2 regions of the Ureibacillus sp. FSL K6-0165 genome follow, and region 1 is predicted to be linked to the other one. Evidence: predicted binding sites of a transcription regulator. Region 1 holds the regulator's gene; the other holds the start of a gene.

The links. The regulator NrdR, encoded in region 1, represses ribonucleotide reductase genes. The targets are predictions, from matches to a motif close to AACACNATATATNGTGTT.
Region 2: the regulator NrdR is predicted to act here: its motif matches at 1,781-1,798, upstream of NST00_RS11100 (vitamin B12-dependent ribonucleotide reductase).

The regions. Positions count from the first base shown of each region.
Region 1 is NZ_JBBOQS010000001.1:1,712,849-1,720,332, forward strand. Features, by position in the region: gene polA (DNA polymerase I) at 1-1,214, shown strand, start outside; gene mutM (bifunctional DNA-formamidopyrimidine glycosylase/DNA-(apurinic or apyrimidinic site) lyase) at 1,230-2,102, shown strand; gene coaE (dephospho-CoA kinase) at 2,116-2,712, shown strand; gene NST00_RS08570 (glyceraldehyde-3-phosphate dehydrogenase) at 3,000-4,019, shown strand; gene nrdR (transcriptional regulator NrdR) at 4,338-4,802, shown strand; gene NST00_RS08580 (replication initiation and membrane attachment family protein) at 4,822-6,192, shown strand; gene dnaI (primosomal protein DnaI) at 6,203-7,138, shown strand.
Region 2 is NZ_JBBOQS010000001.1:2,225,804-2,233,287, reverse strand. Features, by position in the region: gene gcvPB (aminomethyl-transferring glycine dehydrogenase subunit GcvPB) at 1-123, shown strand, start outside; gene NST00_RS11110 (rhodanese-like domain-containing protein) at 282-668, opposite strand; gene NST00_RS11105 (lipoate--protein ligase family protein) at 826-1,605, shown strand; gene NST00_RS11100 (vitamin B12-dependent ribonucleotide reductase) at 1,859-4,423, shown strand; gene NST00_RS11095 (TSUP family transporter) at 4,540-5,301, opposite strand; gene NST00_RS11090 (DUF1385 domain-containing protein) at 5,430-6,362, opposite strand; gene NST00_RS11085 (hypothetical protein) at 6,496-6,948, shown strand; gene aroQ (type II 3-dehydroquinate dehydratase) at 6,987-7,415, shown strand; gene NST00_RS11075 (M24 family metallopeptidase) at 7,430-7,484, shown strand, end outside.

The sequences.
Region 1 (7,484 bases):
TGTACCATGATTTAGAATTACCTTTGGCTGTTATTTTAGGAAAGATGGAAAGCGAAGGAATTAAAGTTAATATTTCTACCCTTGAAACTATGGGACAAGAATTAGAAGATAAAATCGCGAAGCTTGAAACAGAAATTTATGAGTTGGCTGGTGAAACATTTAATATTAATTCACCAAAGCAGTTGGGAGTAATTTTATTCGAAAAATTAGGATTGCCGGTCATAAAGAAAACGAAAACAGGTTACTCCACGGCAGCGGATGTACTTGAAAAACTAAAGTCGGAACATCAAATTGTTCAGTTGATTTTAGAATATAGAACTCTTGCGAAATTACAATCCACTTATATTGAAGGATTAATCAAAGAAGTTCATCCAAAAGACAGCAAAGTTCATACTCGTTTTATGCAAGCATTAACATCAACAGGAAGGCTTTCTTCTACAGATCCGAACTTGCAAAACATACCGATTCGTTTAGAAGAGGGAAGAAAAATACGGAAAGCATTCGTACCTTCCCATGATGGATGGCTGCTATTTAGCGCCGATTACTCACAAATTGAATTGCGCGTGCTTGCACATATGTCGAAGGATAAAAATTTAGTGGAAGCTTTCAATCAAGGGATGGATATTCACACACGAACAGCAATGGAAGTATTTCATGTATCCCAAGACGACGTTACTTCTAATATGCGAAGAGCGGCAAAAGCGGTTAACTTCGGAATTATTTATGGAATCAGCGATTATGGACTATCCCAAAACCTCGATATTTCAAGAAAAGAAGCTGGAGAATTTATCGAAAAGTATTTTGAAAGTTTTCCAGGGGTAAAAGAATATATGGATAACATCGTGCAAGAAGCAAAATTGAAAGGTTATGTAACAACGATCTTAAACCGCCGACGTTATTTACCTGATATTACGAGCAAAAACTTTAATTTAAGAAGTTTTGCAGAGCGCACAGCAATGAATACGCCAATTCAAGGAAGTGCGGCAGATATCATTAAAAAGGCGATGCTAGATATTGACGCAAGATTGAAATCAGAAGGATTACAAGCGAAACTGCTTTTGCAAGTACATGATGAATTGATTTTTGAAGCACCGAAAGAAGAAATTGAAAAGTTAGAAAAAATTGTACCAGAAGTGATGGAAAGTGCCATTTTACTTGATGTGCCATTAAAAGTGGACATCTCTTATGGTGAAACATGGTACGATGCAAAATAATAAGGAAGTGAAGACATGCCTGAATTACCAGAAGTGGAAGGAGTTGTTCGGGCGCTATCCCCGAAAATAGAAGGTAAGACAATTTTAGAAGTTGCCCTATCTAAAACGGTTTGTGATGCTCATCAACAAGGAAAACAATGCATAGTGAAAAATATGGAGCCAAGGGAATTTGAAGAACAGATGCGCGGCATGACAATCAAAAAGGTGCTTCGCCGCGCCAAATATATCTTTATTGATTTAGAAAAAAATAATACACCATATCTTTTCGTTAATCATTTAGGAATGACTGGCGCTTGGTTTATTGTTCAGAACGAAAATGAAATTTTAGAAGAAAAGTTTCGAAATCATATTCATGCCACATTTCAATTATCTACTGGTGAGTTGCTCATATTTTCAGATATTCGTAGATTTGGCGAATTGAGATTGCTAAATACAATTGATGAGCACCCACCTCTTTTACAAATGGCTCCTGAACCTTTTGATGAAATTGCATTAAACTACTTTTTAGAAAAATGTGAGCTTACTAAATATAAAAACAAACCGATAAAGGAAGTCATTATGGATGGGCAAGTGATTTCCGGCTGCGGCAATATTTATGCAACGGAAGCGCTTTTTCGAGTAGGCATACATCCTGCGAGAAAGGCTGGGCGAATCAGTATAATGCGGAAAATCGCATTATTTGAAGAGATTCAGAAAATTTTACTTGAAAGTATTGAAAGGGGAGGCTCAACAATCTCTGATTATCGCAATATCAATGGTGAAGCAGGCGGGATGCAGCATCGATTGAAAATGTATGGTAAAAAGGTTTGTCCAGCATGTAATGCAAGTACGAAATCGATGATTATCGGAGGAAGAACAAGCGTTTATTGTCCAAAATGTCAACGTTAAAAGGGTGTTATATATGATTATTGGTTTAACTGGAAGTATCGCAAGTGGAAAAAGTACAGTAAGCAACATGTTAAAAGAATATGGATTGCCAATAGTTGATGCAGATGTGGTGGCTCGTCTCGTAGTGGAGCCTGGCAGCGAAACGTTAAAGAGAGTTGTTGAAGCTTTTGGAGAAGAGGTACTAACAGAGACGGGAGAATTAAATAGGCAAAAGCTAGGATCCATTATCTTCAATGATGAAGAAAAACGTCAAACGTTAAATGGCATTATTCATCCTGCTATTCGGAAAGAAATGTTGCGACAGCGGGATGAATATATCGCTAATGGTGAAAAAACCGTCATTATGGACATTCCATTATTATTTGAAAGTAAACTTCAACATTTTGTTGATAAAATTTTAGTCGTGACGGTATCGGAAGATGTACAATTGGAAAGATTAATGAAAAGAAATCAATTAACTGCGGAAGATGCAAAAGCCCGCATTCGTTCTCAGCTGCCATTAGCAGTGAAGGAACAAGGAGCCGATGCGGTTATAAATAATAATGGAACAATTGAAGAGACGCGAAAACAATTAGAGCATATATTGAAAGAATGGGGAGTTCTTTCTTAAGCTTTACATCGATTGATGATCAAATTATTGATTTCTAAACATTGTGTGAAGTGAATTTTTTCCATTTCATTCACGTAATGAAAACAGCAATCGATGGAAAAGTTAGACTTTAAGCGGTAATTTTAAACAATTTTCTCATAGTAATACCATTTTCCCTTTAATCATTTATTTTTCTGAAAATAATAACTTTTTTATTATTAGAATTATTGGTACACCTTTTATAATAATGTGCTATACTAATTGAGAAATAGTAAACATAATTGAAGTAAAACGGGAGGCTTATATTAATGACAGTTTCTATTGCAATTAACGGCTTTGGACGAATTGGCCGCATGGTGTTCCGACAAGCGATTGTTCAAGAGGATTTAAATATAGTGGCAGTTAATGCTAGCTATCCTGCAAAAACATTAGCACATATGGTTAAGTATGACACAATTCATGGACATTTTGATGGAACTGTAGAGTATGAGGAAGATGCTTTAATCGTCAACGGTAAACGTGTTCAATTAATTGCTGAACGCGATCCTGCAAAATTACCGTGGAAAGAACTTGGAGTAGACTTAGTTATCGAAGCAACAGGTAAATTCAATGATCGCGAAAAAGCAGCTCTTCATTTAGAAGCAGGTGCAAAAAAAGTAATTTTAACAGCGCCAGGTAAAAACGAAGACGTAACAATTGTAATGGGTGTTAATGATGATGTATTAGACGTGTCAAAACACCACATCATTTCAAATGCATCTTGTACAACAAACTGCTTAGCTCCGGTTGTAAAAGTGTTGCATGAACAATTTGGTATTGAAAACGGTTTAATGACAACAGTTCACGCATATACAAATGACCAAAAAAATCTAGACAACATGCATAAAGATTTACGCCGTGCTCGTGCATGTGGTCAAAGCATTATTCCAACTACGACTGGTGCAGCAAAAGCATTAAGTAAAGTAATTCCTGAAATGGAAGGAAAAATCCATGGTTTAGCTCTTCGTGTACCAACTCCAAATGTTTCATTAGTAGACTTAGTAGTCGACTTAAAACAAGATGTAACAGCTGAACAAGTAAACGAAGCTTTCAGAAAAGCAAGTGAAGGTTCATTAAAAGGTATCCTAAACTATAGCGAAGAACCACTTGTATCTGTTGATTACAATACAACAACATATTCATCTACTATTGATGCACAATTAACAATGGTAATGGGTACAAGAAAAGTTAAAGTAATGGCTTGGTACGATAATGAATGGGGTTACTCTGCACGCGTAGTTGATTTAACGAAAAAAGTTGTAAAAGCACTTGAAGCGGTAACTGCATAATAAATAGTTGATAAAGTGTAGACATCGTCTGACAACGACTTTGTCTACACTTTTTTATATAATCTGTAGTTATGTAATATCACTTGTAAAAATAATCTTTCATTACTATTTATATACAAAACTCCCGAAAAATATGCATTGAAAGTGCTAGCAATCATTCTAATGAAATTCATTATAAATAACCTCGATTTTTGGTTGGAAGTATATTAAAATGAAAACCTATCATCTTCTATTAGAGATTATGTACTAGGAAAAGTGTTACTTCCTATGTTTATTTGATATAATAATGATAAATATACTAGACAGGGAGAAATTTTTATGAGATGTCCAAGTTGTTATTACAATGGAACGCGTGTCATAGATTCCAGACCCGTTGATGATAATAAAGAGATACGTAGACGTCGTGAATGCGAATCTTGCGGTTTCCGATTCACTACTTTTGAAAAAATAGAAGAAACGCCATTAATTGTAGTGAAAAAAGATGGGTCCAGGGAAGAATTTAGCCGAGAAAAAGTGTTAAGAGGGCTAATTCGCGCTTGCGAAAAACGTCCAGTATCATTAGAACAACTTGAACAAATCGTCTTTTCTATTGAAAAAGAATTAAGAAGACTAGGAAATTCGGAAGTAAGTTCTGTAGATGTTGGAGAAATGGTAATGGATGAGCTTGCAAAGGTGGATGAAGTGGCTTATGTTCGTTTTGCATCTGTTTACAGACAATTCAAAGATATTAATGTATTTATGCAAGAGTTAACAGAATTATTGAATCGACAGCCAAAAAAGTAGTTATAGGGGGAAAGCAAAATTGGTTCATTTATATAAAGAGCTTCAACCGAAGGATCATTTTGACATTATTCTCCCTCATTCTCTATCTTCCCATGAACGACAACTATTAACGCTTTTCTATCAGCCACTTACTGGTCCGGAACCCATTAGCTTATATTTAACTTTATGGGCAGAAGGTGAAGATGCTCATAGGGAAACTTTAAATCATTATTATTTAATGAATGTGTTAGATATGCCGATTGGTAAAGTGTTTCAAGCCCGTATTTCATTAGAAGCAATCGGTTTATTAAGAACATATCGAAAAGAAGAAGGAGAAAATCGTTTCTTTATATATGAATTAGTGCGTCCTCTTGATGCAGAGACATTTTTTCAAGATCCGTTATTATCAATGTTTCTTTTCAGTAAAATTGGAGAACAAGCATACCGTAAACTTCGGAAACGATTCATCAAGCGAATGAACATGGATTCTTTTAAAGAAGTATCAAGAACATTTATGGATGTGTACAAACCCATTCATACGAATGTTCCCCAAGAATTCATCGAACCCAACCTAGAAACAAAAAATCGCAATTATCCATTCTATTATGAACAATTTGATTTTGCTTTATTGCAAGCTGGGTTATCGGAACAATTGATTCCTACCAGTGTATTTACAATTGAAGTAAAAGAATGGATTGCAAAGATAGCCTTCCTCTATCAATTCTCTCCACTTGATATGCAGAAGGTTGTTATTTTAGCGATTGATGATGAAATGCGAATTTCGTTAGATAGATTAAAAAAAGCTGCATCAGATTATTATAAATTAACGATTTCTAAAGAAGTGCCGAAACTTGAAAAAACTTTTGAAATGAAACCGCAAGAAATACAAAATCAGCCTTTAACGAAAGAACAAGAGTTAATTGATTACCTTGAAACGACCCCACCCGTTCAAGTGTTAAGAGACATTAATAACGGAAAAGAGCCAGTACCATCTTCTGTCGAAATAGCAGAAGATTTAATATTGAAACATGGCATGCCCGTCGGAGTTGTCAATGTATTGCTTGAATATGTTATGCTAACTACAGACATGAAATTACCACGCAAATATGTTGAACGAATTGCGGACCATTGGATGAGGAAAAATGTTCGAACGGCGAAGGAAGCAATGGAACTTGCTCGCACAGAACGGGATCAATATAATAAGTGGAAGCAAGAAAACGAAGAGAAAAAGTCTTCTGCTTTAAACTATAGAAAACAGCCATACAGAAATATAAGGGAAGAAAAGATACCAGAATGGTTCTATAAACGAAACGAACCTCGGAAAGAGGAAGAACAGTCCACAAAACAAAAAATTAACTTTGAAGAAGAACGTAAAAAAATATTGCAAAAACTTGGAGTTGTAGACGGGTAGGTGACCAACCATCGAATCGATCAAAAAATCTTTAAATAAAGTGCAAATTCCATCCTTTCAAGAGAGATACAATGCCATCCGAAATCAAATTTTAGAACATCCGAACGTTCAAAAATTTTTAGCAGAACATGATGATGTGGTTAATAAAGAGATGGTTGAACGCAGTTTAGCAAAGCTATATGAATATATTAGCCAAACGAGCGAATGTTGCAACTGCGGTTCGACAGAAAAATGCACTAATTATTTAAAAGGGTTTGTTCCAAAACTGTATATCACTCAAAATTCCATAGATGTTGAATATGAACGATGCAAACAAAAAATCATTGAGGATGAACGCAGAGAAATTGAATCGATGATTTCAAGCATGTACATGCCAAAAGATGTATTATCTGCAACATTGAAAGATTTAGAAATTGATGATGAATCGCGGGTTGAAATACTTAATTATGCAGCTGATTTTGTTGCTCATATCAAAAATTCAGGGGAATTACCGAAAAAAGGGTTTTACTTGTATGGAGAGTTTGGTGTTGGGAAATCCTTTGTACTAGGTGCGATTGCCAACGAACTCGCAAGTTTAAAAGTCCCGTCAGTTCTTGTATTTGTACCTGAATTTTTAAGGGAATTAAAAAATTCCATCCACGATCAAACACTTCAGGAGAAAGTGGATTATGTGAAACAAGCTCCAGTGTTGATGCTCGATGATATTGGTGCAGAATCATTAACAAGCTGGGCGAGGGATGAAATCTTAGGATCCATTTTACATTATCGAATGAGTGAGCAACTACCAACCTTTATTACATCGAATTTAGATTATAAACAATTGGAAATTCATCTAGCAGAAACTTCTCGTGGTGAGATGGATGTAGTGAAAGCGGCAAGAATTATGGAGCGAATTAAAGCCGTGACGTTTCCTATTCGAATGACAGGAAGAAATAGGAGACTTTAAAAAGCTTTGTCTATTTCGATAGTTGCATTTCTAAAAAACTCAGCGTATACTTTCATTATGATGATGAAAAATATTTTGCGGTGAAGAGGACACGAAGTTTGTGAAACGGCTTATAGAGAGGGAAACCTAGGCTGGAAGTTTCCTAGTACGACGCAACACTTTACTACCTCGGAGCATTAGCGGGGAACAATCCGCTAACGTTTTCGGTACGTTACACCGACCTAGAGCTTCGTCTGAAATTTTATTTCGGAAGGAAGAAGGGTGGAACCACGAGCGATCGCGTCGTCCCTTTATTGGGATGGCGTTTTTTTATTTTAGGTTTCAACTGTTTAGCTTTATTAATTTT
Region 2 (7,484 bases), 510 kb from region 1:
ATCGCAAAAGAAGCGGAAGAGAATCCGTCTATTGTACAAGAAGCACCACATACAACTGTTGTGAGTCGATTAGATGAAACTCAAGCTGCTAGAAATCCAATTTTGCGTTATCAAAAACAATAGCGTTCAAAATAAAAATATCCATGAGTGCATCTCATGGATATTTTTTACTACTTTTAAACAAGCTATTTAAAAGATGATATATGACATGAGTAAAATATCATAAATATTGTTGGCGTAATCATGTCATTTCTTTAAATATAGGAATTTCAACAGGTAAACTAATTTTTTGTTTTAATTTTACCAGTCCAAGTTTTGAAACCGCCTTGAAGTTGATACAATTGATTGTAACCTTTTTTCTTTAAGAAAAGAGCTGCCCTAGAACTTCTTGTCATATTTTGACAATATAAATATACAGGAAGATCTGGACGAATTTCTTTGTAACGTTGACGCAATTGAGAAAAAGGAATATTACGTGCACCTAAAATGTGACCAGAATCAAATTCTTTTGTTTCTCGAACATCGATTAATTGAGCTTTTCGATATCCTTTAATAAATTCTTCTTGCGTCAAATTAGTAACAGATTTTTTTAAACGGAATGAACTTACTAAAACATAGATAATGATAAGTCCTAGGATTGTTGCAATCGTATATAATACTGTCGCCACTTCTAAAATTCTCCTTTCTATTTACATAGAACATTATAAATAAGAAATTGGCATTCGTCCATTCAGTTTGATACAATAAAAAAGTTGTGAGGAGGAAAACAAGTTGAAAACGAAATGGTATTTCATTAATTCAGGACCATGCAGTCCTTCTTATAATATGGCATTAGACGAGGCATTACTCGATTTTCATAGTAGAGGCGAAATTCCACCAGTCATTCGATTTTACGAGTGGAATCCGCCAACCCTTTCTATTGGATATTTCCAAAGAGCACATCGAGACATTGATTTTGATGCTTTAAAAGCGCAAAATATTGGCTTTGTTCGGAGACCTACTGGTGGAAGAGCAGTTCTTCATGACAGCGAATTGACATATAGCATCATCGTTACAGAACAATACCCAAATATGCCTGAAACGGTTACAGAAGCTTATCGTTTTTTAAGCGAAGGCTTGTTAAAAGGGTTCCACAATTTAGGATTAGATGCATATTTCAGCATCCCTGATACGGAGGAAAAACAAGAAGCATTGAAAAAACCAAAAAGTGCAGTTTGTTTTGATGCTCCAAGCTGGTATGAACTCGTTGTAGAAGGAAAGAAAGTTGCTGGAAGTGCGCAAACTAGACAAAAGGGTGTCGTTTTACAGCACGGTGCGATTTTATTGGATCTCGATGAGGACAAGCTGTTGTCTCTGTTCAAATTCCCTTCCGAAGAGGCAAAAGAGCGGATGCGAAAACAATTGCCGGAAAGAGCAGTTGCAATTAACCGTTTAACAACACGACGCATCACTATTGAGGAATGCATTCATGCATTCAAAAAAGGATTTGAAGAAGCTTTACAAATTGAACTTGTTCCATATGAATTAACAGAAGAACAAAAGGAATATGTGAGAAAATTAGAAGAAGAAAAATATGCAAATGATGAATGGAATTTCAGAAAGTAATTAAAAATTATAGTTCAAAAATTGTGACTAAAATTTAATATTCAGCTCCAAACTTAGAAATTTCTAAGATTCATAGAAATTATTATTTGTCAACCCCTTGAATCGATTCTAGTTATGAGGTAATCTTTTCTAAGTAGCAGAACGAAACAATATATTGTATGTTCATTTTACTAGACATACAATATATTGTGTTTTATTGTTTATATATGGGAAATGATAGATAAATTATATATGTGCTAAGGGAGGCTGGCAGATGGTAATGGTAGATTCTTATACGACCATCCTCATTGATCAACTAAACAAAGATATTGAACAATTTCCACAAGTTCATTCAATTACTCCAGATATGCATGTAACGCATAAAGGTGTATCGAGATTAGTCATGATTGACCGATACTCATTCAAGGATACGGAAAAGAAAACATTAAAACCTGGAGATTTTGTTGTATTAACAATTAAAGAAGATCCAAAGTTTCCAGCTCGAGGATTAGGTTATATCCAATCAATTGATTGGAATGCTAATAAAGCAGAAGTATTAATTGAAGAAGAATACAGAAATGTACTAGATGATCCAAAAGAACAAGAAACAGGTATCATCGTTCGTTCTCTAGATGTTATTGAAAAGCCTCTAGAAATTTTTTATGAACAAATTGCGAAACGAAATGCAACAGGCTTATCGTCTGTTGAACAAACAGAAGAAAAACGCAATGAATGGTTCCAAAAATTTTACGAGCAATTAGCTTCTTTAAAGTTCGTGCCGGCTGGACGAGTTCTATACGGTGCAGGTTCAGGAACGCAAGTCACATACTTCAACTGCTATGTAATGCCTTTCGTTCCGGATAGCCGAGAAGGTATTAGTGAACATCGCAAAAAGGTAATGGAAATTATGAGCCGCGGAGGCGGTGTTGGTACAAATGGTTCAACACTAAGACCTCGCAATACGCTTGCAAGAGGAGTAAATGGGAAATCAAGCGGTTCTGTATCATGGCTTGATGATATTGCGAAACTTACACATCTTGTCGAACAAGGTGGTTCGCGTCGGGGAGCACAAATGATCATGCTCGCTGATTGGCATCCAGATATTGTTGAATTTATCATTTCCAAAATGCAAAATCCTCGCATTTTGCGCTATTTAATTGAAAATATGGAAGATGAATCAATCGTTCGCCATGCGAAAGAAAAATTAAAATTCAAACCATTAACGCCGCTTGAAGAAGCGATGTATCAAGGAATCCTAAACTATAAAAACATCCCTGGTTTAGGAGGATTTAGCGAAGCAATTATTAAAGAGGCGGAAACAAAGCTTCGCGATGGCGGAACGTACACTGTGCATAATCCAGACTTTTTAACAGGTGCCAATATCTCTGTTACTATTACAAATGAATTTATGGAAGCGGTTGAAAAAGACGAAGAATACCCACTTCGATTCCCAGATGTAGAAAACTATACGCCGGAAGAAATGGCAATTTACAATGAGAAATGGCACAAAATTGGTGACGTGCGCGAGTGGGAAGCTCTCGGTTACGGAGTGCGCACTTATCGCAAAATTAAAGCACGAGAACTTTGGAAATTAATTAATATATGTGCAACTTATGCTGCAGAACCAGGTATTTTCTTCATTGATAATGCGAATGAAATGACAAATGCCCGCGCTTATGGCCAAAAAGTTGTTGCGACAAACCCTTGTGGTGAGCAACCGCTTGCACCGTATTCAGTATGTAACTTAGCAGCAGTGAATTTAGCTCAATTTGCATTGAAAGATGAAAAAACAGTGGACTTTGAGGCATTAAAAGAAACAGTTCGCGTTGGCGTTCGCATGCAAGATAATGTCATTGATGCAACTCCGTATTTCCTTGAAGAAAACCGTAGACAAGCTCTAGGTGAGCGACGTATCGGTCTTGGAGTAATGGGCTTAGCTGATCTACTAATTTACTGCGAAAAAGAATATGGTTCAGAAGAAGGAAACAAGCTTGTCGATCAAGTTTTCGAAACGATTGCGACAACTGCTTACGAAACGTCCATTGAACTAGCAAAAGAACGTGGCAGCTTCCCATTCTTAGTAGGTGAAACAGAAGAGGAAACGAAACGCTTACGTGAAGCATTCATTAATACTGGTTACATGAAACGCATGCCAGAACATATTCGTCAAGGGGTACTTGAATATGGTATCCGAAATTCCCATCTGTTAACTGTTGCTCCAACTGGTTCAACAGGTACTATGGTGGGAGTTGCAACTGGTTTAGAACCTTATTTCTCTTTCACATATTATCGTTCTGGTCGCCTAGGAAAATTCATCGAAGTAAAAGCAGAAATTGTTCAAGAATACTTAGAAAAGCATCCTGAAGTAAGTGAACATCACTTACCTCACTGGTTTGTAACAGCGATGGATTTGACGCCAGAAGCTCACGCAGATGTTCAATGTATTATTCAACGTTGGGTAGATTCATCTATCTCTAAAACGGTAAATGCACCGAAAGGATACACGGTGGAACAAGTAGAAAAAGTTTATGAACGTTTATATAGAGGTGGAGCAAAAGGTGGAACGGTTTACGTTGACGGTAGTCGTGATTCGCAAGTGTTAACATTAAAAGCGGAAATGACGCAAGAAGAGCAGTTAACATTTGAAGAATTGCAGGATGAGCCTGTTGAAAAGCCAGTCGTATTGGTAGAAACAATTGCTCCGCTTCAACAAACAAACGTGAATATCGGTTCCGAAGTAGGAGATACATGCCCAGTTTGCCGCCAAGGAACAGTAGAAGAAATTGGTGGATGTAACACATGTACCGTATGTGGTGCCCAACTAAAATGTGGTTTATAATTTATGACAAAGTCATACTGTAAAAAGTGTGTGAACAATAAAAAATAAAGAAAAAGCCTGACCAATAATGGTCAGGCTTAAATATTTTCTAATTTGCGAAAATCAGCAAACGATCATTAGAAAAAATAATCATAGCTATTTTTCGCTAGTAAAATTAATGTCGTGACGATAAATAGAATACGAACAACAGTTGTTCCTTGTTTTAATGCAAACTTTGTTCCTACATAGGCACCACATATCATGGAAATCCCCATGATTATTCCATAGATGAACAATACTTCCCCGAGTATGAAAAACATCACTAATGCTGCAAGATTACTAGTAAAGTTTAATAATTTTGCATTTCCTGATGCTTGTAAAAAATCAAAACCCATCATTAAAAATACAAAAATGATAAAAGAACCTGTTCCTGGACCAAAAAAACCATCATAAAATCCGATGGCGAGTAAAGAACAAAGGAAAACGATTTTTCGTTTCCACGTCAATTCTTTTTTCTTTTCAATTTGCCCCCAGTCTTTTTTTATTACTGTGTAAATGAAAACTAGAAGCAGCATGATAATCACAAGGGGTTTTAAAATTGCTGGATCCAATAAATGAACGGTCCAGGCACCAAGCATGGAAAAGATAAAAACGAAAGGAACAATTGGCCCTAACAGTTTCATATCTACTTTACCAGCTTTTAGGAAAGTTAAGGTGCTTGTTAAATTTCCCATCGTTGCTGCTAATTTATTCGTTGCGATGGCACTAGCTGGTGGGAGTCCAACAAACATCAGTGCTGGTACGGTTATTAAACCTCCTCCACCTACAATGGCATTTAAAAAAGCTCCTAAAAAACCAAAAAATATAAGAAGTATTACGGTTATGACATCAATTTCCATTTCTCTATCCCCTATATTTTTTTATAAAAGTAATGTTACCGAATTGGTAGGGGAGAGTAAATATTTTGGTTTTTTTGGTATAAAAAAAGACGTTCCAGCAATCATATGCTGTGACGTCTTTTCATTGATTAGTCGTGATTCAATTGGGCGATGATTTCTGGATTGTTTTCGATTTCATGTAGCTTCTTAAAGGAAGCAATTGAAACTTCTACCATGTCATCATCCGGTTCTTTTGTTGTTAATAACTGCAACCATAATCCTGGATATCCTAAATAGCATAATACTGGAATATCTCTTAAAGAATTAGTAAATTGCAATACTTCATAGGAAACGCCTAATACGACAGGGATTAATAAGATACGAATCAGCACACGGAACCATAATGGATCAACGGGGAAGAATAAGTAAATGAACATCCCGACAATGACCGTAAATAAAATGAAGCTTGAACCACAACGGTAATGTAATCTTGATTGTTTTTGCACATTTTCAACTGTTAATTCAAGTCCGTTTTCGTAACAATTAATGACCTTATGTTCGGCTCCATGGTATTGAAAAACTCGACGAATGATAGGCGTTAACGAGATGAAATATAAATAAATCAGAAGCAAAATTAGTTTAATGCCAGTTTCCAAAAAGATTTGTGGATATTTACCGGAAACCCATGGAGAAAATAATTCGGCAATAAAAACGGGAACTAAAGTAAAGACAAATTTACCAAATAAAAAAGAAAGAATCCCGACAATTGCAACGCCGAATATCATTTCTAGCTTTGATAATTCCTGGCCATCTTCCTCTTCGCCGGGCGTCACATCGTAACGATCACTAGAAAATTGTAAATGTTTCGAACCGATTCCAGCGGATTCAATAATGGCTATATTTCCTCGGATGAAAGGAATTTTTTTAAGCTTTTGCATCCAAGGCTTTTTAGGTTTTTTCGCATAGTAATATTCAATGGATTGATCGTTTCGGCGAATTGCGGAAACGGTATGTTCTTTTCCTCCGAACATGACACCTTCAAGTAGCGCCTGTCCTCCATAAATAGGTGTTTGATTGCCCACAGCTGACACCACTCTCTAACAATATTTCTTTCTATCAACTTTTTTTATTGTACTAAATTTTCAGCAATTGTACTAGCGTACGCATACGAAAAATCAATATTGGTAAAAATATATAAAAAAAGGAGTGGTTGGCATGTTGTATTTAGCGTTCATTACTAGTTTATTTGCATCGATTTTTCTTACAGCTAGTTTAAAAATGTTATCATTTTTCAAATTCATTCAATGGAATCCCATTGGATTTTCCAAAAAATATCAAATTTTTGAAGGTAGTCATCCGTTTATCAACTGGCTTTTTTTAGCGGTTTTGATTTTTGTCGTTAATTTAATAATTTATTTGATAATGCAATATGTACAAAATGTGCCTCCATTTATTACTTCTCTTGTCATAGGTGGACTTTTTGCCATTATTGCAGAATGGATTATTTACGATTTACCAGCAGAATTATCTTCTTTTAAAAAACTGTCCATTCCATTTATTGTAATGGTGGTGATAACGGCCAGATTTATTATTGAAACAGCTTCTTTCCATTATCAAGCTCATTTGGAACGAAATAGGTTGCCGTATAAGGAGTCTGTGATAAAATAAAAGTGGTAATTTCCTCTAATTTTAAAGGAGAATCGGCGATGAAGTTGTTAGTGTTAAACGGGCCTAATTTAAATCGACTGGGTAAAAGGGAACCAGAAATTTACGGTTTTGAAACTTTGGAAGATGTAAAAAAAAGATGCGTTGCTTTGGCGAAAGAATTTAGTGCGGAACTGGAATTTAAACAATCCAATCATGAAGGGCAATTAATTGATTGGATACATGAAGCGGAGGATACAGGAGTTAACGGGATTGTATTTAATCCGGGAGCTTACACGCATACAAGCGTCGCACTTAGAGATGCCATTGCAAGTATTAGCGTACCAGTTATTGAAGTTCATATCTCTAACATACATAAAAGGGAGGAATTTCGTCATAAATCCCTACTTGCGGCAGAATGTGTTGGTCAAATTTGTGGTCTCGGAACATTTGGATATGAATTGGCATTACGAAAGTTTTTACAAAAATAAGGAAGGAAATGTCCATGAATAAACTCGACAAATTACGAAAAGAATTGGAAAGTCATCATGTGGACGCAT